One region of the Metabacillus sp. GQ13 genome, then DNA from elsewhere that is predicted to be linked to it. Evidence: a T-box and tRNA genes for the amino acid it is inferred to sense, from the RefSeq annotation. Region 1 holds a T-box; the other holds one or more tRNA genes.

Region 1 (14,625 bases):
AAGATCATAAGTAAAAGCCCATTAATTCTATAATTGTACATTAAAATAATAAGTACCTATATTGATCTATTCTCATTTTTTAGTCAGCCTTTTTTGACAGATTTAACTGGTAAGAGGCTGATTCAATCTAGAGCCAGCCTCTTTAGTAACAATTTTATGAACCATTCTGCTTATTCATGAAATTAGCAATGATATTTGCTGTTTCCTCCACAGCTTTATTAGAAACATCAACAACCTGACAACCTATTTTATTTACAACTTTATCAAAATATTCTAATTCTTCTTTGATTCGATCAATATTTGCATAAAATGCTTCATCATTTAAACCTAATGATTTTAATCGTTCTTTTCGTATGTGGTTTAGTTTATCTGGACTTATAAGTAAACCAAAGCATTTTTGTGAAGAAACTTTGTACAATTCCTCAGGAGGTTCTACTTCTGGTACAATTGGCACATTAGCTACCTTGAATCGCTTATGTGCTAAGTATTGAGATAATGGCGTTTTTGATGTTCTGGAAACCCCGATTAAGACAATATCGGCTTTCAAAATACCTCGGGGATCTCTTCCATCATCATACTTCACTGCAAATTCGATAGCTTCTACTTTTTTGAAGTAATCATCATCAAGCTTACGAACTCTACCGGGTTCATATTTCGCTATTGATCCATAAGATGATTCCATTTTGTCGATTAAAGGACCAATTATGTCGTAATAAACAACACCTTGTTTGTCTGCCTCTTTAATTAAGAACTCTCTAAGTTCAGGAACTACGAGTGTAAAACATACAATTCCACTATCTAATTTCGCTAATGAAATAACCTCTTTAATCGTACCTTTATCTTCAACATATGGAATCCGTTTTATTTTTGTATTAGCAGATACACCATTAAATTGGCTTGAAGCTGCTTTTACAACTAATTCAGCAGTTTCTCCTACTGAATCGGAAACAACATATATCATGCGATAATTCATCGTTTGTCCCCATTTCTATTAGGTTATTATCCATATTGATAAAGTAAAGACAGAGCTTGTCCTGTGCTTCTTTGTCCCTGCAAAAGGGTCTGACTACCCACTGTCAGACCCTTTTCACTACCTGAAAAATCACTTTGCATTAATCAAATTCATACTCGCATATTTTTCGATAAGCGTTGAAAGCTTAACCATTTGAGCTAAGCGATTTCCTTTGATCATTTCATCTTTATCCATAACCATCGTATGCTCAAAATAATTGTTAATAACATCTTTTAACCGTGCAAGGATTTTATACTTTTCTTCCTCATCACCTGTATCTTGCATTTCATTGAGCTCATTTGCTGTTTGAATATATGCGTCATACAGTAATTTTTCATACTCATTTTCAAATAGTTGTTCATTAATATCTTGTTCTTCCCCTTTCTTCGCTATATTCATCACGCGTGCAAGGGATTCTACTATTTCTTTAAAATTTTCTTGATTTGATAATTTGTTAAGTACATTTGCGCGTTCAACAATTGACGTGATTTTTAAAGCTGAGGAGTTTAATATCGCATCAATTAAATCATAACGAATATGATCTTCATTTAATAAATATTTTAGCCGCAATTTAAAGAAAGACAGTAGGGCCCCTCTTACTTCAACTGTATCTATGTCCTGATATAATCCTAGTCCAATATCGAATAGTTCAGACAACTCAAGTGCCCAATTCTTTGTTAATAATATTTGTACAACTCCACTAGCTTGTCTTCGTAGGGCGTAAGGGTCTTGAGAACCAGTTGGAATTTTACCAATTGCAAAAAATCCTATTATCGTATCAAGTTTATCAGCAAGTGCAACGACTGCACCTATAGTAGAACCAGGTGTTGCGTCCTCTGCGTGACGAGGCTTATAGTGTTCATTAATAGCAACCGAAACTGCTTCCCTCTCCCCACTGATCCTCGCATACTTCTCACCAATTTTCCCTTGTAACTCCGGAAATTCATAAACCATGTGAGTAACTAAATCAAACTTACAAATTGAAGCTGCTCTTTCTATATCTTGTTTTTCTTCACTAGTAACATCCAATTTATCAGCTAAGGCATTTGCTAGTTTCACGACGCGTTTTACTTTCTCTCCGAGTGTTCCTAGTTCTTCGTGAAAAACAATTTTTTCTAACTTTTGTACAGCATCTTCAATTTTAAGCTTCTGGTCTTCTCGATAGAAGAAATTCGCATCTGATAATCTTGCACGCAACACCTTTTCATTTCCTCGCGCTACATTTTCAAGATCATTATGATCTCCATTACGTACTGTAATAAAGAATGGTAAAAGTTCACCACTTTGATTTTTAACAGGGAAATAACGTTGATGCTCTTTCATTGATGTTACCAATACTTCTTCAGGTAACGATAGAAAATCGTCTTCGAATTTCCCATATAATGCTGTTGGATATTCTACGAGATTATTTACCTCTTCTAGCAATTCTTCATCAATTGGTATGCTCCAATTTTGATTTTCCTCTATTTCAGCTAACTGGTTTGTAATAGCTTCTTTACGTTTCTCTGAGTTCACTAGTACAAATTGTTCTAGCAACGTTGCTTCATATAAAGCAGGTGCAGCAATCTCTACTTTCTTCCCCAAGAAGCGGTGACCAAAACTATATGAATTTGTTTCAACACCGGCAATTTCAAATGGAATCACTTCTTTACCAAATAGAACAACAATCCACTTTATAGGTCTTATATAACGCATTTCTTTATTTCCCCAACGCATATTTTTGGGGAATGTTAAGCCAATAATTAGTTGACGGGTTTCGCCTAATAAGGATCTTGTATCTTGTCCTTTACTAATTTTTTGTACATGCACATACTCGATACCATTTATCTCTTTAAAATAAATATCATCTACAGACACACCTTGTCCCTTTGTAAATCCAATCGCTGCCTTAGACCAATTCCCATTTTCATCTAATGCAATTTTTTTTGCAGGACCTTTTGATTCCTCTTTACTATCAGATTGTTTTTCCGATACATCTTTAACTAAAACAGCTAATCTTCTTGGCGAAGAGAAAGATTTTACTGTTCCATACGTAAGTTTCTTCTCATCTAGCCAGTTTTTCACCTTATTTGAAAACTGATTCATTGCAGCTGTTACATAATGTGCAGGCACTTCCTCTAGGCCAATTTCAAGTAATAAATCTTGTTTACTCATTGTGTACTCCTCCTTCCATGTTTAACATTGGAAAACCAAGTTTTTCCCTTTCTTCATAATATGTTTTAGCAACTTTCCGAGCTAAATTTCGGACACGGCCAATATATCCTGTACGTTCAGTCACTGATATTGCACCTTTAGCGTCAAGTAAATTAAAGGTATGCGAGCACTTCAATACATAATCATAGGCTGGGTGGACAAGTCCTTCATCCATTTGACGATTAGCTTCCTTTTCATAAATTGAAAAAAGGTTGAATAACATATCTGTATCTGATGTTTCAAATGTATATTTTGAATGTTCATACTCAGGCATTAAGAAAATATCACGAACGGTGTAACCCTCTGTCCATTCTAAATCAAAAACATTTTCCTTGTCCTGAATATAAGATGCAAGTCGCTCTATTCCGTATGTAATTTCCGCTGAAACAGGTTTACATTCTAAACCGCCTACTTGCTGGAAGTAGGTAAATTGGGTAATTTCCATCCCATCAAGCCATACTTCCCACCCTAAACCAGCACAACCTAGTGAGGGATTTTCCCAGTTATCTTCTACGAAACGGATATCATGCTTTAAGGGATCTATACCCAAGGCTCGCAATGAATCTAGGTATAATTCTTGAATATTATCTGGTGAAGGCTTCATAATCACCTGAAATTGATGGTGTTGATATAATCTATTAGGATTTTCTCCATATCGTCCATCTGCAGGTCTTCTAGAAGGTTCAACATAAGCCACCTTCCAAGGCTCCGGTCCTATACTTCTTAAAAATGTATACGGGCTCATCGTCCCTGCACCTTTTTCAGTATCATATGCTTGCATTAAGATACAACCTTGATTTGACCAATGTTCCTGCAGTGTCAAAATCATTTTTTGAATATTCATCTAATCAAACACCTCCATAGTTAATAGCAGTTTCCGCAATGATTGTTATTTTTCGTACATTGCTTATCTTTACTTGAAAAGTCTATAAGCAACAAACTTTTAGAAAAGAGCCTAATTAGTGACTGGATAAACAATAGTGAGAAGTTTTCTAAACGTCAAAAAGCTCCCATCTCTATGCCAAAGGAATGACATAGGGACGAGAGCTTACCCGCGGTTCCACCCTAATTGCTTATCTAAATCAATAAGCCACTTTAAAAAAATGCTCCAGAATGCCTTTCGTTACGCGCCAATCCCTAGCTTTCACCATTCTAAGGTCGCTTATATTTGGTGTACGTAAGTACTCTTTTCCTTCTACGCATACTTGTTATATTATATTTGCCATATTAGCTGAAAATCAACTAGATGTCAATATCACATTCTTAGAGCTTGCCCTTTAATGAATCTAATTGATCTAAAAATCGTTTTGATTTAAGTGAGATTCCTGAAAACTCTTGATAATAGGCATCAATGACAACTTTTAATTCCTTTTTTGTTTCGGGTTTAACAGAAATATTTCCTAATCGATTCAAGTCAAAATAATAAAACAACCGTAAAAGCTTGACTGTCATTTGAGAGATTGGAATTCGGTACCTATCCGTTTCAAAGCACTGATGACATAGAAAACCGCCTTCTCGTATTGAAAAATGAAAGGTTCCTTCTTTATTACCACATACAACACATCGATCAAGCTGAGGGTGAAGCCCTAACACGGTCAACATCTTCATTTCAAAAATATGAACAAGAATTTCTGGATCAACACCCTCATTTAAATATTGAAAGGACTGTTTTAGTAATTCGAATAAAAAAGGATTTATCTCAAAGTTTTCTGTACCTTTATCCAGCAATTCAGCAATGTAAGAGGCATAGGCCGTAAGAAATATATCCTCTCTGATCCCTCTAAGTGAGAGGATTGTTTCTCCCTGCTGAAGGCTACCCAGTCCACTGGACTTATGAAATAGGAATGTACCATAGGTAAATAGCTGGGTAATAGATGTAAGACGACTATTTGGTTTCTTTGCGCCTCTTGCCATTACCCCTACCTTCCCCAATTCTCGAGTATATATCGTTATAATTTTATTTGTTTCTCCGTAATTTGTTGACCGTATAACAATTCCTTCGCATTTTTGAAGCAAAATTTCCCCTCACCTTCCAAAAGACCAGGCAAGATCAGGAAATTGGAAAGTCCATTTCAGCTAGTTCATCATCGTGAGAATCGGGTCCGTCATCCGTCTCCTTTTCTAACTCTTTAAAAAGGAGATAAGTATCAATACTACCTGTTTGAGAGAATACCTTCCAGGTAAAATCCAACATATAAACCCCACCTTTCAGTTGTTAACACTAGCAAGCAAAATCCAATTTCTTTAAAGTTATCTTGACCTACTACTCTCCATTTCATGTCAAACAAATTTTGTTAATATTTAATTATGAAGTCATGTACCTATTTGGTGAACGTTTCCATGGTAAATAGTTTAAGCCTCTTTAATGATAAAGTGATAAATTTTAAAAGGTCTTTTTATAAATTGTCCTCTTTTAAGCTCTATCGCCCTTAATATTCATCATCTCTAAAACCATAATCTCTTAATTGTGAGGCTTTATTTCTCCAATCCTTTTGGACTTTAACCCATAATTCTAAAAACACCTTTGATCCAAGTAATGCTTCAATGTCTACTCGTGCTCTTTTGCCTACTTCCTTTAACATACTTCCTTGTTTTCCAATTACAATACCTTTTTGGGAGTCTCGCTCAACTATTATAGTTGCTCCAACAAAGATCGCTTGATTATTTTCACGTTTTTCAAGTGTATCCATAACAACTGCAACCGAATGTGGAATCTCTTCTCTAGTCAAATGAAGCACTTTCTCACGTATCAATTCGGTTATGATAAAACGTTCAGGGTGGTCAGTAACTTGGTCCTCTGGGTAGTACTGTGGCCCTTCAGGTAAGGTCTTCTCAATTTCACGCAACAAAGTATCAATATTATTTCCTTCTAAAGCAGAGATCGGGACAATCTCTTTAAATGGATATAATTCTCGATATTTCTCGATTAATGGAAGGAGTTGATCTGGGTGAATTTGGTCAATCTTATTAATTATTAAGAAAACTGGTGTTTTGGTTTCCTTGAGTCGTTCGATTATAAATTCATCACCGCGACCATAACCTTCTTCAGCATTGATCATAAAAAGAATTAGATCTACTTCTTTTAGGGTGTTTTGTGCAACCTTCATCATGAAGTCACCGAGCTTATGTTTCGGTTTATGGATACCTGGTGTGTCAATAAATACTGTTTGTGATTGATTTGTTGTATATACGCCTTGAATTTTATTTCTTGTTGTTTGGGGCTTATCACTCATAATAGCAATTTTTTGGCCAATAACTTTATTAATAAACGTTGATTTTCCAACATTAGGTCTTCCTATTATCGAAACAAATCCTGACTTGTATGTTTGTTGTTTATTCATTTAGATCCTCCGCTGTAAATGCTCCTGGTAGTAATTCTTGGACTGTTAATTCTTGTTGATCGCCTTGAAGATTCGTTAAAATGACCTTCATATCTTTCGGACACAACTCACTAATAACCTGACGACAAGCTCCACATGGTGGCACAGGTCTTGATGTATCTGCGACAACTGCAATTGCCACATACTCTCGATCACCTTCAGAAAACGCCTTGAAGATAGCCGTTCTTTCTGCACAATTTGTCATGCTATATGCTGCATTTTCAATATTACACCCTTTATATATTTTACCATCTTTTGTTAACAAAGCGGCGCCTACTTTAAACTTTGAATAAGGTGTATATGCCATTTCACGTGCTGATTTCGCTTCTTGAATAAGAAGTTCTATATCCACTACTATTCTTCCCTTCAAAAACGGCCATTAGCCATTTCTCTCTTTTATTTTACCTAAATATCGATTAGATTTCACGTTATCTTTTATTTTGTCATCTAATTGTAAGAATTTTCGAAATAAACGCACAAATATTTAATTTCTACTAATTTTTTAATAGAGCCTATTTCAAAGACAACACAAAAACGATAATTACTTTGACCATTACCTACATTTATTTGAACCAATTTAAAGGAATATGATTCAATATAATTAATACCCCTATTATAACGGATAGAATTGCATAAATAAAAACTGCTCCTGCAGCTGCGTCTTTCGCTGCTCTTGCAAGTGGTTTTACCTCTATTGTTACTAGGTCAACAACCCGCTCTAATGCAGTGTTCATTAATTCTAGGGACAACATACCACCGATTAAAAACAAGACAATGACCCATTCGAATAGTGCAAATTGGAGGGTGAATCCAACAATACTTATAAAAATAGAAATATAAACATGTATTTGAAAATTTCGTTCTGTTTTAAATGTTTCAATAATTCCATTCCCCGCAAATTTAAAGCTCCTATAAAACCGCTCCCATTCAGAAATCTGAGGATCTTTTAAGTCCATAGCGGTCCAATATGTCCTTTTGCTTTGTAAACATTTCTTTTTCATCTTCTTCATTCATATGGTCATAACCTAATAAGTGTAGAAAGCCATGTACAGCTAAAAACCCTAGCTCTCTTAAAAATGAGTGACCATATTCAACTGCCTGTTCCTTTGCGCGAGGAATGGAAATAATAATATCACCTAATATGAGTGGCTGATCTACACCAATTACCTCCACTTCACCTTCACCTATTTCTTCAAGTGCAAATGAAATAACATCAGTGGGTTGATTTTTGTTGCGATAATCTCGATTTATTTCTTGAATCCGTTCATTCGTAACAAAGGTAACCGATAATTCAGCATCTTGAGCTACCTCTTCAACTGCTGCTGCACATTGTAACAGATCCTCTACTGTTCGTTTCTGTTCTTCAATTAGTTCAGTTGTTTCATCGATAAAGTCGATGATTAATTTCATAACTATTTCACCTTCTGTTTTTTAGTTAATTCTGGGTATTCTATTCTTGAATGAAAGATTCCCTTCAATGACTCACAAAATGATTTAGCAATAATGTCTAACTCTTTAAGAGTTAGATCACATTCATCCAATTGATGATCTTGTAATCGATCTGAAATGATGGAACGGACTAACTTCTCTATTTTATCAGGAGTAGGACTAGACATCGATCTTACCGCAGCTTCTACACTGTCTGCAATTGAGATAATCGCAATTTCCTTCGTTTGCGGCTTTGGTCCAGGATAACGGAATTCTTCCTCATAAATTGAATCATTTGATTGCTTCGCTTGGTGATAAAAGTATTTGAGAAGGGTTGTCCCATGATGCTGTTCAGCTATATCGATAAATTCCTTAGGCATTTTGTTTTTTTTCAGCATCTCTACTCCATCTGTAACGTGAGCAATAATTATATTTTTACTTAGTTGTGCCGATAACTTATTATGAGGGTTTTCAATATTCATTTGATTTTCTATAAAATACTGTGGTCGCTTAGTCTTTCCAATATCATGGTAATACGCTCCCACTCGAGCCAAAAGCCCATCTGCACCTATCGCCTCACAGGCAGACTCTGATAAATTAGCTACCATAACACTATGATGATATGAACCCGGGGTTTCCGTTAGAATCTTCCTTAATAATGGATGATTTGGATTAGATAATTCGATTAATTTCATTGTAGACATAATCCCAAATCCAGTTTCAAAGAATGGCATTAAACCAATTGTTAATACAGATGCAACAAGACCGGATGCACAAGCCATCATAAAATATGATCCAATTTCCACATTTGAATAACTACCGTTTCTTATAAGCATAATAGATGTTATGACCAGCACATTCATTCCTGCAACAAACAAGCCTGCTTGTAGTATTTTTGACCGAAGGTTATGCTCACCTAGAAATAATACAGCAGCTAGACAACCGAATAGGTAGTATACACCTATCGAAAAGTTAAAGCTACCTGTTACTCCTTCATTAAAAATCACACTGCCGCAAATAGCAAATATCATACTAGTCAATATCGCTAGCCTTTCATTCAATAGTAGCTTAACAAGCATAGCTCCCATTGCTACCGGTACAATATAACCGATATGAGAGTAGTCAATTTTTTGAAAGAGACTAACGATTTTCATTAAGAGCATAGTTATCGCAAATATTAAACAATATAATAGTAAAGAGTTATTTTTTTTAGAAATAGAGCTATCCTTTTTTTCAAAATAATAAACGACACCGATAAGAATTAATAGAATTAATAACCCTAATCCTAAAAAGGGTTTATAGGATTGCTGACTATCTAGCAAACCAACCAGACCGAGCTTACGATAAACTTCACGGTTAATTAACTCATCTTCTTCAACAATAATTTGACCTTGTTTTATTTGTGCTTCCTTAACATCATCAACAGCTTGCTGTCTTTTTTCCTCAGTAGCCGCTAAATCAAAGTTATAGTTTGTTGTAATTGAAAATCGCGCTAATTCAGTAGCTGATTTTAAAACATCCGACTTTAATGTGGTATATTGTAATTCCTCTACTACCTGATTTTTAGCCTCTGTTAATTGAACAATTGGTATTTCCTTGCTCATAACATTGTTTACAGCTGTTACAACTGCATCTTTTGCCAATACCAATTCTTCATCTGTTATTTTCAATAATGGTAAGAAAACGTCCGATTTAATTTTATCATTAATTGAGGGAGTCAACTTATCTTGTAAACGTTTTACCAATTCCTCAGGAGTTAGCAATGTTGTAGTAGTCACATCTTCAGTATCTTGCTCAAGCTTCTCTTCCTTCTTAACTTCAATCATTGCATCAAAAATGGAGGAGATAAGGTCAACTTGTTTTTCTTTAATTTCCTTTTTCAAGATATACTGATCCTCTACTGAGTCATAGGCCTCCTGCTTCTTCTTATCTGTCTCTACTTTATCTTCAACAGTTGTCGGTGCATATATTGTCTCTTCAGAGTCTGTAAATAGCTCTATATTTAATGTTTCCGGCTTTACATTACTATATAATGCTACAAATAAAATCACTGCAAAAATCAAATATAAGAAAACATGAAAAAATTTATAGTTTTTAAATTTTTCTAATAAGGAATTTATCCATTTTGTTTTCTTTTTCGTCTTACTTTTCTTTTTTTCTTCCATCAAAAGGCACCACCTTTTTCACTGATTCATTCTTATTAGCTGAATCAGAAATCAGCAATCTATTTTCATTTAAATACTATTTAATCATCATATGTAAGCTGAAAGCAACATTGCCATAACGAAAAGAAAGTGACCCGATATCGGGTTCTCGGGTCACTTAACTTTCTTTGGAATTTTCGTAAGCTGAAATAATCTTTGCAACAAGTGGGTGTCTGACTACGTCTGACTGCTCTAATGTTACAAATGAAATACCATGAACTTTTGAAAGCGTGTCCCTTGCAACTGATAATCCTGATTTTACGCCTTTCGGCAAATCAACCTGTGTAATATCACCAGTGATGACCATTTTTGAACCAAATCCTAATCTGGTTAAAAACATTTTCATCTGAGCTGGAGTTGTATTTTGTGCCTCATCTAAAATAGCAAATGCATCATCTAATGTTCTCCCTCTCATATAAGCTAAAGGTGCAATCTCAATTGTACCTCGCTCAATAAGTCTCTGTGTATGCTCCATTCCTAATACATCATGTAAAGCATCATAAAGAGGTCTTAAATAAGGATCGACTTTTTCTTTAAGATCACCAGGTAAAAAGCCAAGACTCTCACCAGCTTCAACAGCCGGCCTTGTCAGGATTATTCGCTTAATGCTGCCACTCTTTAATGCATTAACAGCCATAACCACAGCTAAATAGGTTTTACCTGTTCCTGCAGGTCCAATTCCAAAAACTAAGTCTTTATCTTGCATAGCAGCAATATAATGACGTTGTCCTAGAGTTTTTACTCGAATTGATTTACCTTTGGCAGTTTTTGCTATTTCTTGTACATATAACTGTTCAAATTGATCTAACTTCTGTTCCCTTGCCATATTAATTGCATAGATAACATCTCTTTCACTTATGTTAATCCCCTTACGAATAATATGAAGCAAAGACTTTAAGAGCTCGTCTACAAGATTGACGTGTTCAGAACTACCAGATACAAAAACAGCTTCACCTCTGGTTACAATGGATACGGTTAATTCTTCTTCCATTCGCTTTAGATGAACATCATTGTTGCCAAATAACGCAATAGCCTCGTTTGGATTTTCTAATTGCTGATTCATTGTAACTAATTCTTCTGGCATTCTTTAGTCTCCCTGAACAATTGGTGTAGTTTTTACTATATTTTCTAACACTTGGTAAAGAACGGTTAATTTTACTTTACCATTCTCATTCGACTCGTGCAAAACTTTTTCACCAATTACTTTTTCTTTTTCATCAAGTTTATCTTCAATTTCTTTTCTACCTCTATCTATAGCTGCTTCCTTTGCTTGCTTTTTTGTGTAATCTCTGCTAACTTTTTCTTTCTCTCGATAGGTTTCATTTACATATGCAATTGGCAATGTAAAATTAAGGAACTTTGCAAACCTAACATCATCTTCAACTTCATAATCAGTATATTCAGGGTCCTTAAAACCCCATATCGGAAGTTTTAAACCGCCAAATTGGAGATAATGTTTAATTTTATCCTCCCCAGTTAATACATGAAAAGTCGTCTTTAATGGAATTGTTATCGAAGATTTATACCATGTTTCACCAAAAATTTCTGCTCTTGCTGCTACCCTTTTCTGTTCATCCTCTTTACCAATTAAACCTGATACAAGTATTTGCCCTTTTTTCACATGTTGATTCAAGGTTGTAAGGGGTTGTCCCTGTTGAACAAACATTCTTGATATTACTGCTTCTTTTTCAGCCACAATATGACGCGGACTCACTAATTCCTCTTCCTCAGGTTGATTTTTCTCAACTACCTTTAAATGATAGGTTGTACCAGTTAATTCTACACCAACCCATGTAATTTCTTGTATATTATCTGTTAAATTTTTTTGAATATCATCAGGATTTCCTATAAAAAACTGAAATTTACCTGATTTAACACCAAGTTGTGAAAGCTCCTTCTTTATTAAATGTTCGGTTTCTGGTGAGGCACCTTCAACCTCAACACCCCAAATCATATTAGACAAGGCAAAAATAACAAGTAAAAAGGCTAGTAATCCAATTGCAAATCCACTATTTTTTCTCGTCCTTTTTAGCAGGAACGGAAAACCAATACGTTTCTCAAATTCACATTTACATTCATTTTTTCTCACTACTCTTCTTAAGGCATGTACCTGATTTAAACGAATAAAAAATGTAATACCACCTTGGCCCGTTCTTTTAATATTCCATACGATAATATTTCCCCTGATACAATCATTTAAAAACCTCTCTGATCCACGGCCAGTGATATTTACCTTTACAGTTCCAAAGAAATAACTTGCCCATTGATTTGTCATGGTATTCCTCCCTATCCATTTCACTAATGCAAATACTTTCCTGCCGAGTATAGCCGTATTATTCTATACACAGCAGTAACTAATATAAGACCGTCTAGAAAGATATAGAACAATGCTTCTTGATTCGGTAGTATAATATTCATCACGTTCACGTACCATCAAGATAGAGAACCTGATTTATTTTTCCTTCTAATAAAATTTCCTCCGATAGGATCGTCTTTATCACAAAGGATTCTCCTTTAATCAATAACTGACCTTGTTTTAATAACAGTCTTAGCTCGGTATCTGTAAAAGTAAGGAGTCCACGATGATTTTCTATGTAAATATGTAGCTGTCCAACCATCGTAATTCGAGGAAGATCCATCATGACATCGGGCGGTAGTTCAATTGTTTTTGTCATCCATCTTGCAATGTGAGAACGCCATTTATTTGCCATAAAAAAAAGACCCCCTTTCATCTCATATGTATGAGAGAAAATGAAGTCTTATAACAGATAATTAACAGAAGTTAAGAATGTCTTTTTTTTCTAGTATAATGTGGGTTTTTTGACCGAGGTGAACCTAATATTTCACTCCAGATCACACCTTGCATTACTTTCTGTTTATCCACCTTGAGATTATTTGCACGTATATTTCTATTGACTTTTGGTTTTTGTTTTGGCTGTTGAACAACTCTAGCCTTTTTTGTTCGTTCATTTCCTCTATTGAAAACTTCATTTTGTCCCTTAGTCTCGACCTTCATACTTTCATATGCCTCTTGAACTGTTTGTAAAGAGGGTTTTGCCTTTTGAGACGTCTGCTCAATGGTTGTCATGACAGACTTAGGTTTCTCTCTCGAGGTCGACCGTTGGTTAGGCACTGGGTTTGAACGATTGTCGGGCTTGGCAGGTTGCTGTTTGTTGGGTGTTTCTTCTGTTCCGTTCTTAGATGATGAAAATATTCTCGATATTAACCAAACAAGAAGCCCCCACACAAGTGGATTACTTAGTAATTCTGAAATCTCCATTTGTCGCTCCCTCCTTTAACTGAAGGAAAAATCAAAGCTAAGTAGTACTTCGATAACTTAGCTTCCGACCTTTACTTATTTGCGATTGTTCATGTTGGTCAATTAATACTCTTCTTTATCATTACTATCTTGGTTTGTTTTACCAATTGAATCTCTCATTTCAGTATCAGCAGAGATGTTTCGAATGTTCATATAATCCATTACACCAATATTTCCAGATCGTAATGCTTCAGCCATAGCCAATGGAACCTCTGCTTCAGCTTCCACAACTTTTGCCTTCATTTCTTGTACGCGAGCAAGCATTTCTTGTTCTTGCGCTACAGCCATAGCTCTTCTTTCCTCTGCTTTAGCCTGAGCAATTTTCTTGTCAGCTTCCGCTTGCTCTGTCTGTAATTCTGCACCGATATTTTTACCGATATCAACATCCGCGATATCAATCGAGAGAATTTCAAAAGCCGTACCTGAATCAAGTCCTTTTCCTAATACTGTTTGTGATATAAGGTCCGGATTTTCTAGTACTTTTTTATGATTATCAGCTGAACCAATTGTACTTACAATCCCTTCACCAACACGAGCAATAATTGTATCCTCACCCGCACCACCGACCAAACGTTCAATATTTGCTCTTACAGTGATTCTAGCTTTCGCCTTTACCTCAATCCCATCCATCGCTACACCGGCAATAAACGGTGTTTCAATCACTTTAGGGTTAACACTCATCTGAACAGCTTCTAATACGTCACGACCTGCAAGATCAATAGCTGCCCCACGTTCAAAAGGTAGTTCGATATTTGCGCGCTCTGCAGCTATAAGTGCATTTACAACTCTGTCTACATTTCCACCCGCTAAGTAGTGACTTTCGAGCTGATTTGTCGTAATACCTAACCCTGCTTTATGTGCTTTAATTAACGGATTTACAACCCGACTCGGTATAACACGACGCAGTCTCATTCCGATTAATGTGAAAATACTAACCTTCACTCCTGCTGCTAATGCAGAAATCCACAGTGCAATTGGAACAAACGTAAAGAAAATACTTAAAAAGATTAAGCCTAATATGACAAGACCTATTACTAAAATAGCTGATGCTTCCATGGTATTCCTCCTAAAGAATTTTTTTATGTATAT
Region 2 (14,625 bases), on a different contig from region 1:
ATATAATTTTCGGTTTAGTGAATTCAAATATATTTCGTATTGGCGTTTATATCTTCCGAAATTATGGAAATAGTTACTGCGCAGTATTTAGTCATATATGAAGAAGAGACGATTACTTAATAAGTAATCGTCTCCGTAATTTTTCAATTATTCCTCGCCATTTCTTTGGGAATTTCTAGCTCTGTTACTATGCCCCAATCAATTTGTCTTCGTTCCCAATAAACTCTCTCGATTTCAAACTTCTCAAGAACTCGCTCTTTTAAAAGCTCGTCCTTCATTTTTATTGTCCGAGCAAGTTCTACTAACCCTTCACCCTTATCTACTGTTAATAAAAAATCCGTTGACATTACAACTGGCTCATTCGTTTTTGAGTCTGTAGGATGTTTAATACCTAACTCATCTGCAATGACAATCGTTTCTTCCAACGGTAATAAAGGATATTCTTCTCGAATATCAACAACGAAATCTGAATACTCAGTTAAATAAAAGTGGTTTCGTTCCAAATCGGATAAAAATTCATGCTGCCTATTTGTTTTAATACCTTTTAAACGAGTGGATCTTCCTAACGAAGAGATATCTTGAATATTTAACCATGGCTTATAATCAGCTCCAATTCCAGAGCCACGACCTTCTTTAATCCACTTTTCGACTTTAGATGTTCTAGTTCTTTAAGACATAAAAAACACCCCTTTAGATCACTATAATCCAAAGGGGTAAAACGGTTCAACTTTTTTACAACCGGTATAACTTTATTCAAAACGATACATCTTTTTTATAAACGGTACGACTTTATTTCAATCCTACAAACTGTCCTTTTGTAATTAAGTTGGTATCTCCCCATTTCTTCTCTTCAATTCCCCTCAATCCCTTCTCCCGCCTGCCTCCACGCTCTTTCTCACCCATAAACCTTACCTCTTTTCTGTAATTCAAGTTCTTCCATAAAAAACACCCTTTCGGGCAAAAACCGTACCGAAATTGGAATAGAAAGGAAGGTGAAAATGTAATTAAGTTCTTCCGTAGTAGGAGTACGGATTAAGGTTAAAAAGACGGTTGATCATTCTTTTTTGCAGGCTTTTCTTCACGCCTTTTTTCTTACTTGTTTATAACCTGTTGATATCTAACATTTCTTCGCTCTTCCCCATGCTTTTCCACTAACCTTATCCCTAATCTGTGTATATTCTATTGATATAGCAGTATTCCCTTCTCTTTTCCTTTCACTTTATTCACAACTTATCCCCTATTTGTTCAAACCTTTCTATCACGATTTTTCACCCTTTTCATCACACAAAAAAAGAACCGAGATAACGTACCAACGGTACGTTTCCCGATCCTTCTAAAATAAGCATACAAAATGTTGTAATTGCTCCCACTTTCTCTCCTGTTCAGATACCAACTTAATTACAGCAGGTACGAACTTGAATTACATAGGGAAGAACTTGGTTGCGAAGAGACACAAACATAACAATCTACTATTTCCTCTTACTCAACAGTCACACTCTTAGCCAGGTTACGTGGTTTATCAACGTCACAACCACGGTGAAGTGCGGCATAGTATGAGATTAGTTGCAATGGAACAACTGCTGCTAGTGGTGAAAGTTGCTCGTGGACACTTGGAAGAACAAAACGATCATCATCTTCTTCTAAGCCCTTCATTGAAATAATACATGGGTTCGCTCCACGTGCTACTACCTCTTTTACATTACCACGAATGCTTAGGTTTACATGCTCTTGAGTAGCTAATGCAATAATCGGTGTACCATTTTCGATTAGAGCGATTGTACCGTGCTTAAGCTCTCCTCCAGCAAATCCCTCCGCTTGAATATAAGAGATTTCTTTCAGTTTTAAAGATCCTTCAAGGCCTACATAATAGTCTACAGAACGACCAATGAAGAATGCGTTTCGTGTTGTTGAGAGATATTCACGTGCGATAGCTTCCATTTCTTCTTTTTGATCACAAAGAACTTCCATTGCATTTGCAATAATCCCCAGTTCTTTCGTTAAATCAAACTCTAAAGAATGCCCTTTTCCATTTGCTGCAACAGCTGCAAGAATAGATAGTACCGCTAATTGCGCTGTATATGCCTTTGTAGAGGCTACCGCAATTTCGGGACCAGCGTGTAATAAAAGCGTATAATCTGCTTCACGAGATAGTGTAGATCCTTGAACATTTGTAACTGTTAGTGCTTTATGACCTTGCTCTTTAATTTGAACAAGTACTGAACGACTATCCGCTGTTTCACCACTTTGTGAGATAAAGATAAAGAGTGGTTTAGCTGATAGCAACGGCATATTGTAAGAAAATTCACTTGCAATGTGCACTTCAGCTGGGATCTTAGCCCAACTTTCAATGAACTGTTTACCAACAAGACCCGCATGGTAACTAGTTCCTGCTGCGATGATGTAGATGCGATCAGCTGCATTCACAGCATCAATGATATTCTGCTCAACTGATAAACCACCGTTTTCATTACGGTATTTACTTACAATTTTTCTCATAACTAAAGGCTGCTCATCAATTTCTTTCAACATGTAGTGAGGATATGTGCCCTTTTCAATATCACTAGCATCAAGCTCAGCTTTATAAGGTGCACGTTCAATAACGTTTCCTTGTAGATCTTTAATTGTTACCGTTTCACGTTCAACAAAGACCATTTCTTTGTCCATAATCTCTACGTATTGGTCAGTTACTTGTAACATAGCCATTGCATCTGAAGCAATAACGTTAAAGCTACCATCACCTAAACCAATTAGAAGTGGACTTTTGTTCTTTGCAACATAAATCATATTAGGATTTTGCTCATCTAAAAGCGCGATAGCATATGAGCCTTTTAAGACTGATAACGTTTGACGGAACGCTTCCTCAACCTCTAATCCCTTTTTTACAAATTGTTCAATCACTTGAACAATTACTTCTGTATCTGTATCACTTATTAATTGAACATCTTGAAGATATTCTTTTTTTAACATCACATAATTTTCAATAACACCATTGTGCACAAGGGTAAATCTACTTGTTGTGCTTTGATGTGGGTGTGCATTTAATTGGCTAGGAACACCATGTGTCGCCCATCTTGTATGTCCAATACCAGTTGATGCTTCAACCTTTGTATCAACAATTTGGCGAAGGTCCGCTATTCGGCCTTTTTCCTTAAAAATATGAACACCTTCAACATTCATTGCTGCGATCCCAGCAGAGTCATATCCACGGTATTCCAATTTTTCTAACCCTTTTAATAAAATTTCTTTAGAGTCTTGTTGTCCAATAAATCCTACGATTCCGCACATTATAAGTTTCCTCCCATAGTGTGAACTTTGGGACAGGAAGTCTTTTCGGAGACATTCTCTGTCCCCTCACACATGTTTATATTTTGGAAGGCTACGTTTTTCCCTTTGTACAAAAAGTTACCTCTTTGCTTTTAAGGAAAAACTTTCGGTTGTAACCAATCAACCGGGAGGCATCCGCCGAAACTTCGATAACCTCCATCCTCGTCAACTAAGTTATCTTCGTCCACTTAGTTCAGGCGCTTTAATTTATATGAACCTACTTTGATGCTCCCTTCTATTTTTTGTAGAAACACAAATTTAATAATACCTCATACTAAAATAATTCGTCAATCACTTTTTTCCAATCACTAACAATTCATAATGAATTGCTTACGATATTATATGTTATAAAATGCATGGTGCTATTAAAAGAAGCGAGGAATCCCCGCCTCTCAATACTTATTCCATACCCATTTCTTGTTTAACTACTCCTACAATTCGCTCAACAAAAACACGACATTGTTCTTCTGTTGGAGCTTCTGCCATAACTCGAACTAATGGCTCAGTACCCGAAGGTCGAACTAGAATACGTCCGTTACCGTCCATTTCCTGCTCAACTTCTTGAATGATTTGCTTTACCTTTTCATTATCAGTAACATGGTATTTATCGGTCACTTTCACATTGATAAGTAATTGTGGAAATTTCTTCATTTCATTCGCTAGCTCAGATAATGGTTTACCCGTACTCTTCATTATGTTCACAAGTTGTAAACCTGTTAACAATCCATCACCTGTCGTGTTGTAATCCAGAAAAATAATATGACCTGATTGTTCTCCACCGAGGTTATAGTCATTTCTTCGCATTTCTTCTACGACATAACGGTCACCGACAGCAGTAGGGATACTATTAATTTCATGTTCTTCCAGTCCTTTGTAAAAGCCAAGATTACTCATAATTGTGGAAACAACTGTATCCTTTTTCAATCGACCTTCACTCTTTAGGAATTTAGCACATATATACATGATTTGATCGCCATCAACAATCTCACCATTTTCATCAACTGCAATAAGACGATCGCCATCCCCATCAAAAGCTAAACCGATGTCAGCCTTTTTCTCCTTTAGGAACGCTGACATTGCTTCAGGATGTGTTGAACCCACCCCATCATTGATATTTAGTCCGTTTGGAGATGTACCCATTGTTGAAACATCTGCATCCAGGTCTGCAAACAAATGTGTTGCAAGTGAAGAGGTTGCCCCATGTGCACAATCCAATGCTACGTGAATCCCCGTAAAGTCTTCATCAACTGTTTGTTTCAGAAATTGAAGATACTTTTGTCCGCCTTCGAAGTAGTCATTAACTTGTCCTAGCTGTTCTCCAACTGGTCTAGGTAGTGTATCTTCTTCACGATCCATTAATTCCTCAATTTCAAGCTCCTGCTCATCAGATAATTTATAACCGTCTGGACCAAAGTATTTGATACCATTGTCTTGGACTGGATTATGTGAAGCTGATATCATAACGCCTGCTTGTGCACCTAATACTTTTGTTAAATATGCTACACCTGGAGTTGAGATAACACCTAAGCGCATAACTTCCGCTCCTATTGATAGGAGTCCTGCAACAAGTGCACCTTCAAGCATATGACCTGATATACGAGTATCCCGACCAATAATCACCTTAGGTCTATCTGTATCCTTTGTTAATACATACCCACCGAATCGACCTATTTTAAAAGCCAACTCAGGCGTTAATTCACTATTGGCAATTCCTCGTACTCCGTCTGTACCAAAATACTTTCCCATTGGTATCGCTCCTTTATCTATTCTGCCTTATGAGGCTGAAGAAATTTTCACTTTTACCTTTTCCTGTTGTAAGGACCATGTAATATTCTGAGGTCCATTTACTTGAACATCTACTTCATGTTCTCCATCACTTAGGTCTGATAAATTTACATATAATTCTATTTCAGATGCTTTTATATCCTTTATGACACTTGATACGCCTAAGATCTTCACATCAAGCACACCAGATTCAGGGTCAATAAATTCGAGCTGTTTATTCTCTGATAGCCCGACTGCCTTAATTTCCTGATCATTAAACGACTTTTCCTCTTGTTCATCTACATCTATATTGAGTTTAATCTTTTCTGGACTTAATTTATTTATCCCTTCTGGTACAGGAATATCGACCTCTAATACGGTATCCTTCTTAATTTTGCTTAAATCCACGATTACTCCGTCAATAAATTCGAGCTGCTCCAAAACGTCCAATGGGCCAAATACAGTTATATCCTTTGGATCAGGTTCAATGCTTGAGATACTTAAACCTTTCTCCAACTCTCCCTCTCGGATAATTTTAAAAGGCAAAATCTTACTTGGACTTTTAATTGGTACAGTGACATCGACAACCGATGGTTCTACTTCAACCGGTAGGATGTTTCCTTCATCATCATATATAGTTATCGTCGATTCCTTATTTACCGTTTCTTTTGCATTGTCAAGATTAATTGTTGCTTTTACACTTGCGATTCGATCAATTATTTCCTTTGATGCTGTTACATGAATACTGTTCGGATTCACAATTGGTTGATCTGGTGTATAACCTTCCTCAAGCTTATCTTCATTTAGAAAATCGACCTCCACTGGAAAGTCCTTAGCTTCCTTCTTCTCAATAGTCACCGGAATGGTAACTGGTGTTATACTAGCTTTAAGGTCATTTGCCAAGTTTTTATACTTAAGTTTAACTCTATGCGTCCCAATTGATAAGTTTGTAAGATCCACATAAACTTCAAAGTCTTTTAACTGTCTAGCCTTTTTTAAAGAACTAGTTACACCCTCCAAATTGACATTTACTGTTTCAGGAACACCTGTTACAACGAGGTTTTCTTGATCAAAATATGTAACCACTGGCACATCCGTGACAATTGCCTCGTCTGAAGCAGTTGACGTACCGAACAGAGGTTTTGGCTGATTGGTTGGAGTGCTTGAATCAATATTAACTGAAACATACAGCATCAACGCTAAAAATAAGGCAATAATTCTCATTACCCAACGATTTTCTATCAACTTATCCATTTTTCTTTCCCCTCCATTGCCAACGGTTTGAGGAAACAGCTTTAGTTGTTGCATTTAATTCCTTTTGAAGAATCTCTCTTAAATCATCTGACGATAAATCCCGATGTAGTTCGCTATTTCTAGCAACCGCGATACTGCCTGTCTCTTCAGATACAACAATTGTTAGACTATCAGTCACTTCACTTACCCCTATTGCAGCTCGATGTCTTGTACCAAGTTCTTTTGATATAAAGGGACTTTCTGATAACGGTAAATAGCAAGCGGCAGCTGCTACTTGATTCTTTTGTAGAATCACTGCCCCGTCATGAAGTGGGGTGTTAGGAATAAAGATGTTTATTAATAATTCAGAGGAAATCCTAGACTGTAGTTGTATCCCCGTTTCTATGTAATCACTCATTCCTGTTTCTTTTTCAATAGACATTAAAGCACCAATACGACGCTTCGCCATATACTCAGTAGCCTTAATAATAGCCTCAATAGTAATCTCGGAATTCTCTTCTCCAAGTGCACCACCTCGAGAAAACAAATGACCTCTACCTAGCTGTTCTAATGCTCTGCGCAGCTCTGGTTGGAAAATGATAATTATCGCGAGAAATCCCCATGTTAAGGCTTGGTCCATTAACCACTGCAATGTGCTTAATCCTAAATAATAACTCAACATTCGGACTACAATTATCACGGTAATTCCTTTTAATAGCTGTACAGCTTTGGTTCCCCTAGCGACCATAATCAATTTATAGATGACATACCACACAAGGAGAATATCAACAGCTATGCCGAGGTAATGCAATATTGGTATATCCTCATATCCCATTCTCTCGTCCTCCATGAGTTAAACTCTTTTATAGATAGAAAAGTGCAAGGATTTCGCCCTTGACCTAGTCACGCACGTGGATTTAGCTACACTTTACTACACTTATATTCCTTAAATAAGGGTTATTTATTAACTATCCTATTATATCCTTTCTAAATCGAAAAGTAAAAAGGCCATCACTACGATGACCTCTTGTTTATAGAAGGCAGTATGACGCATTTTCTATAAAAGTAGCTTTTTTGTCTATGTGTTAGCGGAGGAACCCTACTACATCCTGTGAGAGGGACTTTATGTGGAACCAGAGCCACTCAAACATCTCATCTACTACCTCAATCTCACCAGTAACATGCCCTGCTGATGCTAAGTAAGCACCATTGATAACTGTTACATCACCTTCAATTGTACCTTCAATCTTTAACGATCCATTTTTAACTGTTACATCACCTTTCACCACTTCACCCTCCGGAACGGTAACCTTACTGTTCTCTACAACTAAATTGGACTGTTTTGAGACACTAAAGTGTTGATCCTCATTCCACGCAGAAAATAGGCTCCCTGTCATAAGGATAACAAACAAAGATGCCGCTACAAGCATAGGATGGCCTTTTAGCCAACGATTCCATGAGACAGTTCGCTTTTCCTTTGGAAGACTATTCATAACAGCTTGGGTGAAATCCTTAGGTGCTTCAATATGTGATGTACTTTGAACAAATGCAACAGCTTTTTCGAGCTCATGAAACCGTTTGGAACACTCCTCACAAGTTTGAAGATGTATTTTAACCCTTTTCTCTTCATCACTAGATAATTCATGATCCATATATTTATGCAAAAGCTGAATAACTTCAGAAGAACAGCTCATATTTTCTCACCTCATCATAAATGCCTTAATTGCTTTCTAAGGGCTTCTCTTCCTCTGTGAATACGAGTTTTAACTGTACCAATTGGGATTTCGAGAATCTCACTTATTTCGATTAATGATAGCTCATCAATATACTTTAAGACAATAACCGTTCGATACTTATCTGGAAGCTTCAAAATTTCTTTTTGTATAGTATGTTGAAGTTCCATTGTTTCAATCTCATCTTCAGGTAATGCAGCATCTGCAGCAACTTTGGAGTACATAGTTAAACCTTCTGTTCCAGCAACCTCTGCATCAAGGTAATAATCAGGCTTTTTTTTACGTATTCGATCAATCGATAAGTTCGTTGCAATTCGGTATAACCAAGTCGAAAACTTTTTATTCATGTCAAAAGTGTGAATATTAACATATGCTCGAATAAAAGCCTCTTGAGCTATATCCTCTGCCTCATGGGTGTTTCCTAGCATTCGATAACATAATTGATATATTTTATCTTTATATAATTCAACTATATCAGCAAATGCATTTTGATCGCCTTTCATTACTTGCTTTATCCGCATCTTTACTATCGTTTCCATTTACCATACCTCCGCACTCTGCGGGTCTCTTTATATACGTATAAGGGTTTCATTTAGTTTCATTTTTTTTAATTAAATTTTTATTACCGTTCTTTATCTAGTTTGATTTACCTTGTCTACATTAAATGGAGGATGAATACAGCTAGTTATGTTTGTTAAAAACATTTTAACAAATTTTGGGGAACTTTAGGGGAAAAGTTTACAACTATTTAAAACTTCAGAATTAAAACGAGAAATAAAGGGCTTTTATTAGCCCTTTAAGGCTGATTTCGCTCTTCGAGTACATCTATATGCATTTAGCTTGTCTACATACTCTTTTCGTTAAATGATTCAGCCACTCCTTTTAGAATAGCTCCTAATTTCAAATAAAAGATTAAAGGGCGATATTACCTTGTAATATCGAACAAACTTTTAGAAAAAAATTCTTTATTAAAGAAGCTTATCACCAAATAATGAACTCATTAATGCAACTGCAACTGCTGCTGTTTTATTCTTATCATCTAAGATGGGGTTAACCTCAACAAATTCTGCGGAGGTAATTATTTTGGATTCTGCAAGCATTTCCATAGCTAAATGACTTTCCCGATAGCTTATTCCTCCAATAACTGGAGTCCCTACCCCTGGAGCATCTTGTGGATCTAATCCATCTAGATCTAAAGATAGATGAACACCATCCGTTTTCTCCCTTAAATAGTCTATTGTCTCTTCCATGACCCTAGTCATACTAAGTCGGTCAATTTCATGCATTGTATATACCTTTATGCCCTTTTCCTTAATTAGTTTCTTCTCCCCATCATCAAGGGAGCGTGCTCCAATAATGACGATATTCTCAGGTTTAACCTTAGGAGAAAACCCTTCAATTTCGACTAAATCCTTATGACCGATTCCGATACTTATGGCTAATGGCATTCCATGGATATTTCCACTAGGAGAAGTCTCCAAATTATTAAGGTCACCATGTGCATCATACCAAATGACTCCTAAATTGTTATAGTGTTTGGATACACCAGCTAGTGTGCCGATCGCAATACTATGATCACCTCCAAGGACTAACGGAAATGACCCGGACTCAATAATCTTATCTACAACAGAGGATAATTTTTGATTGGACTTCAGAACCGCTTTTAAATACCTTAACCCATCACTTGATGTCTCCATTGCAGGGCGGCCGATTTCAATATCACCACGGTCTTCAATTTTAATATTCAATGCTTCGAGCTCTTCGATTACTCCAGCATACCTTATTGCACTAGGTCCCATATCAACACCACGGCGCGTCTGTCCAAGATCCATAGGCATACCAATTATTGATATGTTCCTTCTCATTGAATATTAACCTCCTTCTTATCTTTCCTAATGTAAAGGATGACTCAAAGAGGTAGAAATATGTATTTACATTTAAAGTTTTTTTATTTCAAAGGAGATTTCATTCAGTATATTCTGGATCATAGTTACTAGTTCAAAATACCGAAAAATCAACGTGTGACTGAATGTTTAACTAAGAAGCTTTGCTTATGTCTAGATAAATAGAATCTCACAACAGTACACTTTTGTAACCTAATGTAGACTCACTATCTTATTTCTAGATTTTATATATTTTGAAACTATAAAAAAACATAGACAGTAGTCTATGTTTGTATGTATATAGATTGGTGGAGCCTAGCGGGATCGAACCGCTGACCTCCTGCGTGCAAGGCAGGCGCTCTCCCAGCTGAGCTAAGGCCCCAAGGACATTTTTACTTTTTCAAGAGCGGAAGACGGGATTCGAACCCGCGACCCCCACCTTGGCAAGGTGATGTTCTACCACTGAACTACTTCCGCAAAAAGGTGAGCCATGAAGGATTCGAACCTTCGACCCTCTGATTAAAAGTCAGATGCTCTACCAACTGAGCTAATGGCTCATTCATCATTCTAAAAAATGAGAATAAATAAAATAAAAATGGCTGGGCTAGCTGGATTTGAACCAGCGCATGACGGAGTCAAAGTCCGTTGCCTTACCGCTTGGCTATAGCCCAATAAAAATGTTTAAATAAATTGAGATTATAAGTGACTGATTGCATTTCACCTTTTATGTAAGCTTATTATTAGCAAGCTTTTAAAACTTATTCAAATAACTCTCTAAACATAATCAAAGATAAACAATTTGAGAAATGGATACCATTTTTCATCGTTTATCATAATTGTTTTTATGTAAATGGTGGAGGGGGGCAGATTCGAACTGCCGAACCCAAAGGAGCGGATTTACAGTCCGCCGCGTTTAGCCACTTCGCTACCCCTCCATATATGTGAAACAGTGCCGGCAAGAGGACTTGAACCCCCAACCTACTGATTACAAGTCAGTTGCTCTACCAGTTGAGCTACACCGGCAAAATCTAGGTGTAATGTTTAGCAATAAAAATGGTGGAGGATGACGGGATCGAACCGCCGACCCTCTGCTTGTAAGGCAGATGCTCTCCCAGCTGAGCTAATCCTCCAATATGGTGACCCGTACGGGAATCGAACCCGTGATACCGCCGTGAAAGGGCGGTGTCTTAACCGCTTGACCAACGGGCCATTTAAGTATTTTTTTCTCTTTGTCTAAGCTTCCAACCGGGCTCGAACCGGTGACCTCTTCCTTACCATGGAAGTACTCTACCTACTGAGCTATGGAAGCAAGATTTGAAGCCTTCAGCTTTACAAAACCACTTTCCTTGTGAAGCGAACAAGATTTATTATAAAGGGGTCTCAAAGTATTTGCAAGGGGTTTTTAAAAGTTTTTTTAAAAAAGTTTTTATTCGTGTGTAAAACTTTGTAACTCAAGCAATTTACCAGCATATTTTTTTAGAATTGAGCTTTTCGAGGAGCATTTTTAAGCAAAATTAATGAGCTGTTTAAATAATTAATCTTCATTATTAGAGAACAAAATAGGGTTTATCTCTGGCTCGTCAGACTCTATCCATTCCTTAATTCGAGAATAACTCTTTGGTTGCTTGTTTTCATTAACTGAAAGCATTACATTAAGACCTTCAATTTTAACATTAAAGTAATTATGTCCTTCCCTCTTGGAGTGCCAAACTCGAATAAGTGAAACAGTGCTCTTGCTAATTTCCCCCACCTCCTTGGTCATTTATGATGAGTATAACATCTTTTAAGGTGGTTAAAGTTTAAAAGACAGCTTAGTTGAGGTTTTTCTGTGAAGCAATTAATTGACCAGTTACCCAACTCAGAAAAGATAAATGCAACAGAGAGCTTCTCAGCAACATCCATTTGAGTCAGCCAGCTCATTTTTCCCATCTTAAAAGAAGAGAGCCAATGAATGACTCTCAACCAATTCTTAATATATCCTTGTGAGGTTTACAAAACGTCTTCTAACAATTGCCATTCATCACTTGAAATATCGTCATTATATGTATTTATACAAATGAACAATTCATTATTACTTTTGTCTTTTCTTACAAACCCACCCTTTAAGTTATGCTTATTCAAATAACTTTTTAAAACTTCAAACTTTTTAGGAGAAAACTTATCTATATCCTCACTTTCTCCACTTCTATTAAATCCACCTTTAGTCTCAATTATCCATATTTCTCCGTCTTTTGAAACAATATAATCTGGATAGAATGACCTTTGTTTTCCCGAATTATCTTGGTAGACAATAGATAAATATTCATTTCCTTTATCCCCGTTTTTATAAATCCAATCAATGTCATCAGACTCATTGCAATACTTCTCAAAAGATTTCTCTGAATCTGAACGAACCTCAGCTGAAGAAAGATACCCCTTATACACATTACTTTCATATTCCCTTTGGACTTTGTTTTTTGAATCATAAGTGAATAAAACTTCTTGTGGAATTCGAAATTCTTTCTCTGATATCACTGGTAAAGCAAATGAAGTTTGAAATATAGGACTCGACATAGCCAAACGAAAGTCTACTTTTAATTTTTCGAAATTGTTAATCACAAAAGCATAGACTTCTCTCGTATCTAAACGTAAAATCTTATTTTCAAAGCGAACATTGTTATCAAATAAACGACGAATAATTGTATTCATTTGTTCATAAGGTAAACTCAATTTTACACCCAATGTACTTACACGATTGTGATATTCACGTCCATGTTTGTGTGTGTTTAATGGTTCAATCATATCTACGCTTCCGAGATTTTTAAATTCTTGAAGGGTTAAAGTATGTATTTGACCTGTAAAAGTATTCTTAATAATCATTTCAGAGAAGATATAACCCTTTGTCTGCATACGGGTCTTGTTTTCTACTGTTTTTGTAGACGTTCCATATTCTTTCTGGTAATAAAGTAACATTGTTTTCAATGATTGAGTTGCGTCCTTAGATATTCCAATTACAGATTTTTGCTCACTGGTTAAAGTGATTTCCCTATGTTCTTTTTTCAAGAATAATTTTATAGCGTCTAACGCACCTTTTCTAAAATGTAATCTAACACCTTCTGTAAATTTTTCGTCGAAGGTATATAAATAACAAGAATCTAGTAAGTCGTTTTCATAGTGCTTTAATTCTGGCATTCGTCTAATTCTACCAATAGTCTGGATTTCAAATGTTTCACTTGTGTTTTCTCGAAGTTTTACTAGAATATGTGCTCGTGGACAATCCCAGCCAGTTGCGATTGCTTGTTTTATAATTACAACAATGGGTTTTGCGTCCATTTCTTCGATTTCTTCAAGGTTTTGTTTTTGCTTACTCAACCAAACTGCTAATAAACCATTTTCATAGGTAACATCTTTGGTTGCTAAATAACGCTCAACCTCATCTTGCATGACTTCACTATTGTTAGGGAGTTGTACAACGATTAAAGGGTTGACTATTGATTTTCTTTCTTCAAAAGCTAACTTTAATTCATGATGTTTATCTAAAGCTTTATCAAGAAGGAAACTCACTTGGCTCTCTACCTCAACTGAATGACCAAAGTCCTCATTAATTACTAACATTTTTTTTATAAGACCCTCTGCAATTACGTCCTCATCTTTTACTTCAATAAGTGTAGCGATTGAATAATCTTTTGGAGTTGCTGAAGTTCTTATAATCTTTTTTGGATTAAAGAGGGTTATTATATCATCCGCTCTCAATGTATCATTTTGGTGAGACTCGTCCACAATTATGATAAATTCAAGTTCATTATTATGAGCGTGTACAATATGCTCTTGAAAGTTAGCTTTTTCTCCTTCTTTCAATGCGTTATTACCTTTTTTGGTTAGCTTCTCCCAATTTATAAAACAGGAATCATTCTCCTTAAATCCGTCAGCCATAACGTCTGGCAAAAGTTTAGTTTGGCTGTTATGGATATATTTATCCATTTTCTCTTTACTTTGTTCTTCAAGGTCACCCTTTCCAGGAGTCAACCACACAAAAATATTACCGAAAGATCCCTTTCCATACTCACTCATAAAGTGTGTAAGCATAATAGTTTTCCCCGAACCAGTCGGACTTTTAAAAACAACCTCTTTGTTTGAATCTATCATGCTTTCCATTATTTCCCCAACAGCTTTAATTTGGAATGTTGCAAGTCCCACGTTTCTTATCCCCTTTTATCTTTATAATAGTAATCTGGAATAATATTAACTTTAATCTTGTACTTGTTGAAAAGAGCTTCTTGTTCATTGTTTGGAAGGACATCATGTCCTAGGTAAATTACTTTACATTCTTCTCTCAGTTCTTTATTTTGTATTAATCCTTCTAATTCTCTATCAGTTAAAATAATTGCAATTTCTTTGTTTTCAGTAAAATCAATAGCATTTTCCAATTCAACTAATTCCCTAATATAATTTAAGAGTTCATTGGCGTATTCATAATAAAAACGTTCAGAAATAGGTAGAAATTCTACTTTAAAGTATTTTAGACTGGCTCTAATTCCTTCTGTATAACCCTCATAGCTTTTACTGCCATTTAACATTAAATAGCCGTCTTTTACTGTTGCCTTTATTTCGTCGTAGTTATCTCCTTCTTGTTCTTTAATTTTGTTAATATCGTCTATTAGGGTTGCACTTCTTTTAAGTTCGGTAAAAGTAAGCTTTTTTTCGTACAA

The links. A T-box is a leader RNA that pairs with one kind of tRNA and senses whether it is charged. The one in region 1 lies ahead of glyQ (glycine--tRNA ligase subunit alpha), so its partner is inferred to be a tRNA-Gly.
Region 2: it encodes a tRNA-Gly, which carries the amino acid that the T-box ahead of glyQ (glycine--tRNA ligase subunit alpha) is inferred to sense. The anticodon was not compared.

What each region holds. Positions count from the first base shown of each region.
Region 1 covers NZ_JCAXET010000003.1:5,261-19,885, forward strand. Annotated here, with positions in the region: gene AC6CHR_RS03945 (pyruvate, water dikinase regulatory protein) at 155-973, opposite strand; gene glyS (glycine--tRNA ligase subunit beta) at 1,103-3,166, opposite strand; gene glyQ (glycine--tRNA ligase subunit alpha) at 3,159-4,049, opposite strand; T-box leader at 4,239-4,412, opposite strand; gene recO (DNA repair protein RecO) at 4,469-5,221, opposite strand; gene AC6CHR_RS03965 (YqzL family protein) at 5,256-5,399, opposite strand; gene era (GTPase Era) at 5,635-6,546, opposite strand; gene AC6CHR_RS03975 (cytidine deaminase) at 6,539-6,937, opposite strand; gene AC6CHR_RS03980 (diacylglycerol kinase family protein) at 7,149-7,541, opposite strand; gene ybeY (rRNA maturation RNase YbeY) at 7,513-7,995, opposite strand; gene AC6CHR_RS03990 (HD family phosphohydrolase) at 7,998-10,178, opposite strand; gene AC6CHR_RS03995 (PhoH family protein) at 10,336-11,301, opposite strand; gene yqfD (sporulation protein YqfD) at 11,305-12,492, opposite strand; gene yqfC (sporulation protein YqfC) at 12,641-12,928, opposite strand; gene AC6CHR_RS04010 (YqfB family membrane protein) at 13,000-13,497, opposite strand; gene floA (flotillin-like protein FloA) at 13,600-14,592, opposite strand.
Region 2 covers NZ_JCAXET010000020.1:75,808-90,432, forward strand. Annotated here, with positions in the region: gene AC6CHR_RS21220 (GNAT family N-acetyltransferase) at 1-87, opposite strand, end outside; partial or broken gene AC6CHR_RS21225 (TnsA endonuclease N-terminal domain-containing protein) at 150-638, opposite strand; gene glmS (glutamine--fructose-6-phosphate transaminase (isomerizing)) at 1,480-3,285, opposite strand; gene glmM (phosphoglucosamine mutase) at 3,724-5,070, opposite strand; gene AC6CHR_RS21240 (CdaR family protein) at 5,098-6,342, opposite strand; gene cdaA (diadenylate cyclase CdaA) at 6,335-7,156, opposite strand; gene AC6CHR_RS21250 (zf-HC2 domain-containing protein) at 7,407-8,015, opposite strand; gene sigW (RNA polymerase sigma factor SigW) at 8,030-8,593, opposite strand; gene rocF (arginase) at 9,023-9,919, opposite strand; tRNA gene AC6CHR_RS21265 (tRNA-Ala) at 10,244-10,319, opposite strand; tRNA gene AC6CHR_RS21270 (tRNA-Gly) at 10,343-10,414, opposite strand; tRNA gene AC6CHR_RS21275 (tRNA-Lys) at 10,422-10,494, opposite strand; tRNA gene AC6CHR_RS21280 (tRNA-Gln) at 10,534-10,608, opposite strand; tRNA gene AC6CHR_RS21285 (tRNA-Tyr) at 10,789-10,872, opposite strand; tRNA gene AC6CHR_RS21290 (tRNA-Thr) at 10,888-10,960, opposite strand; tRNA gene AC6CHR_RS21295 (tRNA-Val) at 10,992-11,067, opposite strand; tRNA gene AC6CHR_RS21300 (tRNA-Glu) at 11,072-11,146, opposite strand; tRNA gene AC6CHR_RS21305 (tRNA-Thr) at 11,174-11,246, opposite strand; gene AC6CHR_RS21310 (DEAD/DEAH box helicase) at 11,927-14,113, opposite strand; gene AC6CHR_RS21315 (site-specific DNA-methyltransferase) at 14,119-14,625, opposite strand, start outside.